Regions from separate parts of the Candidatus Pelagibacter sp. PS_34 genome, predicted to be linked through region 2. Evidence: riboswitches for the same ligand, from Rfam matches in the RefSeq annotation. Region 2 holds a riboswitch; the other holds the start of a gene.
What was found. A riboswitch is a leader RNA that binds a small molecule or an ion and turns the genes downstream of it on or off. The one in region 2 is predicted to bind glycine.
Positions count from the first base shown of each region.

Region 1: linked by a shared signal. The riboswitch ahead of gcvT (glycine cleavage system aminomethyltransferase GcvT) and the one ahead of AC5SL3_RS00550 (malate synthase G) in region 2 are both predicted to bind glycine.

Region 1 is NZ_CM182068.1:874,814-878,238, reverse strand. It holds gene AC5SL3_RS04755 (5-oxoprolinase subunit C family protein) at 1-356, shown strand, start outside; gene AC5SL3_RS04750 (DMT family transporter) at 343-1,224, shown strand; glycine riboswitch at 1,249-1,338, shown strand; gene gcvT (glycine cleavage system aminomethyltransferase GcvT) at 1,416-2,522, shown strand; gene gcvH (glycine cleavage system protein GcvH) at 2,519-2,899, shown strand; gene gcvP (aminomethyl-transferring glycine dehydrogenase) at 2,900-3,425, shown strand, end outside.
Region 2 is NZ_CM182068.1:102,931-106,355, forward strand. It holds gene AC5SL3_RS00550 (malate synthase G) at 1-1,873, opposite strand, end outside; glycine riboswitch at 1,944-2,031, opposite strand; gene AC5SL3_RS00555 (acetyl-CoA carboxylase carboxyltransferase subunit alpha) at 2,123-3,229, shown strand; gene secA (preprotein translocase subunit SecA) at 3,224-3,425, opposite strand, start outside.

The DNA.
Region 1 (3,425 bases), 520 kb from region 2:
AAAATAATTTTTTTAACAAAGAATTTTCAGTTACTAAATTAGCAGATAGAATGGGTATTAGACTAAGTGGTCCCAAGTTAGAAAACATTGTTAGCTCTAATATAAAATCTGAAGGTCTTGTAAAAGGAGTAATACAAGTACCTGCTGATGGAAACCCTATTGTTATGTTGTCTGATCACGGAACTATAGGTGGATATCCCAAAATAGGTGTTGTTATTTCAGCAGACTTAGATCGAGTAGGTCAATTGACACCAGGCACTATTATAAATTTTAAGGAAGTAAGTCTTGAAGAAGCTCAGAATATATTTAAAGCATACATAGAAGATACAAATAAATATTTAAATGAATGTAATTAATAAAATTCCAGGTCCTATATTAGTTTTTATGGGAGCTTGCTGCTTAAGCTTTGGAGGCTTAATTGTTAAATCATTTGAAGGATCAACCTTATGGCAAATATTATTTTGGAGATCTTTATTTTTCTCGCTTACAGTCTTACTTTTTTTAATAATTACTTATAAAAAAAAATTATTTAAAGCGTTTTACGATTCAGGTTTACCAGGACTTATTGGCGGAGTTATTTTATCATTTGGTTTTTGTGGGTACGTCTTTGCGATGTATAATACAACTGTTGCCAATACTAATTTTATTATTTCGACGCAAATACTCTTTTTAGCAATATTTGGTTATTTATTTTTAAAAGAAACAATTTCATCTATTACTTTAGCTTCAATTATTTTAGCAATTACGGGTGTCCTATTAATGGTAGGTAATTCTTTATCACCAGGAGAGATGTCTGGAAACTTAGCGGCTTTTAGCATGCCAATTACATTTGCAGTCTTAATTATAATTGTTAGAAAATTTCCTACAGTTGACATGGTGCCAGCTCAATTTATAGCTGGTGTGAGTTCATGCTTTATTGGATTTTTATTATCTGAGAAGCTTATGATTTCTTCACATGATATATTTTTAGGTTTTACAGCAGGTTTTTTTCAAGTAGGATTTGGTTTTATATTTATAACTATGGGTGCACGTAGTACACCATCTGCAATGGTTGGTATAATCATGTTATCCGAATCTGTGTTGGGGCCAATGTGGGCCTTTTTATTTGCAGCTGAACGACCTTCTTTATTTACTTTAATCGGAGGAGGAGTAATTCTTTTTGCAGTATTATTGCAATTTTACTCACTACTTTTTTCAAATAAAAAAGAAAAAATTATTAATTGACTCTGTTACATATCTGGTAGATTATTCTTATATACGGGAGAGACTACAAACAATCGTAGCGCCGAAGGAGCAACCACCCAGGAATCTCTCAGGCAAAAGGACCGTAACATATTAACTCTGGAAAGAGATTAAGTTCTCGCCGACGGAATAAAACTCTCAGGCAAACATACAGATGGGTACAGTAAGTTAATATGGATATTTTAAAAACCGCACTTTACAGTTTACATCAAAAGCATGGAGCTAAGTTTGTTCCATTTGCTGGGTATCAAATGCCAATTCAATATTCTAAAGGAATTATTGAGGAACACAAAAGTACAAGAGAAAATGCAGGTATTTTTGATGTGTCCCATATGGGTCAGTTATTCATTAAAGGAGATGATAAGTTGGCAAAAGATCTTGAAAAAATTTTTCCAGCTGAATTGAGTAAGGCTAAATTAAATCAATCCAAATATAGTTTTTTAATGAATGATGAAGCAGGAATTTATGATGATTTGATTATCACAAAAGTTGAAGGTGGTTTTAACATTGTATTAAATGCTGCTTGTAAGAATACAGATTTTAAACTTTTAACTAAATTGTTAGAAGATAAGTATGAAATGATTTTAAGTGAAGAGCTATCGCTTATAGCAATTCAAGGTCCTAAAGCAGTCCAAATACTAGAAAAGATAATCAATGGAGTATCAGATCTAAAATTTATGAATGGCGATACGTTTAATTATCTTAAAGAAGATGTTTATATCACAAGATCAGGGTATACCGGTGAAGATGGATTTGAGATATCGATCAAAAATGAGAACGCAGAAGTGTTTGTGCAAAAACTCATAGATGAAGGGGCTAATTTAATTGGATTAGGTGCCAGAGATACCTTGAGACTGGAGGCGGGACTTTGTTTGTATGGTCATGACATGGATATTAATAAAAGCCCAGTAGAAGCAAATTTAAAATGGGCGATATCAAAAAATAGAATTCTTGAGGGTGGGTTTATTGGATGTGAAAAAATTAAATCTCAAATTGAGAAAGGAGTAAGCAAAATCCGCGTAGGTATTAAGCCAGAAGGAAGAATTATAGCCCGTGAAAAAACTTCAATATTTAGTGAGGATGATAAAAATATTGGGGAAATTACAAGTGGAACTTTTGGACCCAGCGTTCAGGCCCCAGTTGCAATGGGTTATGTAGAAAATTCATTTTCTAAAATTGATACTAAGGTTTTTTTAGAAGTGAGAGGAAAAAAATATCCGGCAATTATAAGTAATTTGCCATTTTATAAAAAAAGTTATGTGAAAGGAGCTAGCAAATGAGTGAAGTAAAATATTCTAAAGAACACGAGTGGATAAAGTTAGATGGAGACACTGCTATTGTAGGAATTACACAACATGCAACCGAAATGCTAGGAGATATTGTTTTCGTAGAGTTACCAGAAATAGGATCTTCTGTGGTTAAAGATGGCAATGCTGGAGTTGTAGAATCTACAAAGGCTGCAAGTGATATTTATACTCCTGTATCTGGAGAAATTATCGAAAATAACCAAGCCATTGTTGACGATCCTGCAAAAGTTAATTCTGATCCAGAAAATGAAGCATGGTTTTTTAAATTAAAAATTACTGATAAGTCTGAAATGGATTCATTAATGAATAAAGAAGAATACGAAAAATTTTCAAAAGAAAGTGGTAGTTAAATGTTAAAGAATGCTCAAAAAGATTTTATACAAAGACATATAGGTCCATCTATTGATGAACAAAATGTTATGCTTAAAGAGTTGGGATACCAAAATCTTGATGATTTAATAAAAGATACTGTACCAGAAAAAATTCTTCTTAAAGATGATTTGGATATTGGTGATCCAAATTCTGAATATAAAGCACTTAGAAAATTAAAAGATATTTCTAAAAAAAATAAGATTTATTCTAGCTTTATAGGAATGGGTTATTATGGAACTTATACTCCCTATGTAATACTTAGAAATATTTTAGAAAATCCAGGATGGTATACTTCTTATACCCCTTATCAGCCAGAAGTAGCACAAGGCAGATTGGAAATGTTATTAAATTTTCAACAAATGATAATTGACTTTACTGGAATGGATATCGCTAATGCCTCTCTTTTAGATGAAGGAACAGCTGCAGCGGAAGCTATGGGATTGAGTTATAGAATATCTAAGTCTGAATCTAAAAAAGTTTTTGTTTCAAAAAATTGTCATCCTC
Region 2 (3,425 bases):
CATTATTAATATCGGGTACCTTTGAACAGCCAACTCCATGATCTATCCATCTGACGACATACCCTAAAAGAGTTTGTGCAGAATTGGAAATTTCGGAATTAATTTCTTCCATTGACCAGTTTGGTCTATCTGCTACAGGAATTGTTAACAAGTCATCCAGTTTTGCAGATTCCCTTTTTTGAATTTCTTTTTGTTTCTCAAAAATATTTATCTCATGATAATGAAGAGCATGAAGAGCTGCTGCTGTAGGTGAGGGAACCCAAGCACAATTTGCACCAGCATTTAGATGGCCAGTTTTTTGTTCCATCATCTCTTTCATTTTGTCCGGCATAGCCCACATCCCTTTGCCAATTTGAGCCTTACCAGAAAGACCACATTGAAGACCTATGTCTACATTGTTATTTTCATATGCCCCAATCCATTTAGAAGATTTCATATCTCCTTTTTTAATCATAGGACCAGCTTCCATTGAAGTATGCATTTCATCACCAGTACGATCTAAAAAACCAGTATTAATAAAAAATACTCTATTTTGAAGTGTTCTAATGCACTCTTTTAAATTAGAAGAGGTTCTTCTCTCTTCATCCATAATTCCAATTTTACAGGTGTATTTTTCCAATCCTAAAACTTCTTCAACTTTAGTAAAAATTAAATCAGTAAATGAGGTTTCATCAGGACCATGCATTTTTGGTTTAACAATATAAATGGAACCAGTTCTAGAATTACCTTTTTTTTTAATATCATGAACGCAAGCTGCTGAAGTTATAAAGGCATCCATAATACCTTCTGGTATTTCAGAACCATCTTTTAAAGTGATTGCTGAGTTAGTCATAAGGTGCCCAACATTCCTTACCAATAATAAACTTCTTCCATGTAGCTTTAATCCTTTTCCATCTTTAGAAATATAACTTCTGTCAGGATTTAATTTACGCTCATAAGTCTTTCCATTTTTTTCAAAAGTTGATTTCAAATCACCCTTCATAAGTCCAAGCCAATTACGATAACAAATAACTTTGTCATCAGCATTCACTGCGGCAACACTATCTTCATTATCACAAATAGTTGAAACTGCAGCTTCAACAATAATATCACTAATTTTAGCAGGATCTTGTTGAGCGCTAAAAGCATTTGGGTCTATAATTATTTCTATATGAAGATTATTATTTTTTAAAATTATTGCTGATGGATCATTGGCCTCTCCTCTATGACCAATATATTTATCTTTATTTTTTAAAGATGATTTATTACTATCTTTTAATACTGTTAAAGAGCCATTATCAATTTTAAAGCCTGTAATATTATGCCATTCAAAATTTTCTAGAGGAAAGTATTTTTTTAAAAAGTCTCTTCCATATTTTATGACCATTTCACCTCTCAAAGGATCATATCTCTGAGAAGTACTATCTTCAGATTGCTCAATTATATCTGTGCCATACAAACTATCATATAAACTCATCCATCTAGCATTAGCAGCATTCAGTGCATACCTTTCATTCATGATTGGAACTACTAATTGAGGTCCAGCAATACTAGTTATTTCTTCATCAACATTATTTGTTTTGATCTTAAAATCAGGGCCCACTTCTTTTAAATAATCAATTTCTTTTAAAAATTTTTTATACTCCTCTAAATTGATTTCATTACCTTTATTAGCAATATGCCAATCGTCTATTTTTTTTTGTAAATCTTCTCTTATTTTTAATAGCTCTTTATTTTTTGGGGCTAGCTCATGAACTACTTGGTCGAAGCCTTCCCAGAATTTTTCAGAAGAAATATTTGTATCTTTAAGCAATTCTTCATTAACGAAGTTAAGCAATTTATTAGAAACTGATAGATTGTGTATTTTTGTATATTGTTCTTTCATAGCACCCATTTTACCCCATCTGTATTTTTGCCTGAGAGTTTTGCTCCATCGGCGAGATAAATCTCTTTCCAGAGTGTTATGTTTGTTATCGGTCCATTTGCCTGAGAGTTTCCGGGGTGGTTGCTCCTTCGGCGCTATTATCTAATAGTCTCTCCCGATATCAATTAAGAGTAACCTTTAATAGAATTATGTCAAATATAAATTATTTAAAACATTTTATTGCCTTTTTTCTCAATTAATTAATAATTAAACAATCATATGAAAAATTATTTAAATTTTGAAACAGATATTAAAAATTTAGAGATAGAAATAGACAAACTTAAAGACCCTTATAATCAAGATGGTCTTTCGGAAGTAGATACCAAAAAAATATCTGAGTCTCAAAAAGAGATAGATAATAAGCTACAAGAGATTTACTCTAACTTAGACCCCTGGCAAACTACTCTAGTTGCAAGACATGAAGACAGACCTAAAGCAAAATTTTTTATCGATAATTTATTTGAGGATTTTATCCCATTGTCAGGTGATAGATATTATGGAGAAGACAAATCCGTATTAGCAGGATTTGCAAAATTTGATGAAAAATCTGTCTTAGTTATTGGTCAAGAAAAAGGGGACAGCCTTGAAAGTAGAATTGAAAGAAATTTTGGAATGATGAGACCTGAAGGTTACAGAAAAACAATTAGATTAATGAAATTAGCAAATAAATTTAACATTCCGATAATTTCTTTTATAGACACACCCGGAGCTTACCCTGGTGTAGGAGCGGAAGAAAGAGGTCAAGCAGAGGCAATTGCAAAATCAATTGAGTGCTGCATGTCTTTAAACGTCCCAACTCTTGCAATTGTTATTGGAGAAGGTGGATCAGGAGGGGCAATAGCACTTGCTTCATCTAACAAGGTAATCATGTTAGAAAATGCAATTTACTCAGTAATATCTCCAGAGGGCTGTGCCACCATTTTATGGAGAGACCCTAAAAGAACTTTAGAAGCAGCAAAAGCTATGAAATTGTCTTCAAAAGACCTTTTAGAACTAAAAGTAATTGATGAAATTATTCCAGAGCCAATTGGTGGTGCCCACAGAGATAGAGACCTAATATTAGATAACGTAAGAAAATCGATTGAAAAAAATTTGAATGAATTTTTTAACATGAGTGGAGAAGAAATTTTTAATCATAGAAAAAATAAATTTTTAACTATTGGAAGATCTAAAGGTTTCGTAAATCAAATAGACGATCTAAGTACACTCAGCATGAAAGAAAGTAAGGTTAATTTATTTATTAAAAACTTCTTTAAATCAAAGTTAAATTTAGCAGTTTTATTTGGAGTAATAGTTTTATTGGGCTATTTTATATTTTCTTTATAAGGCCCCACAACAGTTTTTAAACTTTTTACCTGTAGCTTCACATTTCTCATTTCTTGAAATTTTTTCATTTTTTCTTTTTATTAGTAAACATTTTGGATCGTTAGATGTTTCTTTTTTTAATGGTCTTGAAATACTTTCACTAGGTTCTTGAACTATTTTTAAATTTATTAAAATTGTAACAAAATCCATTTTCAAT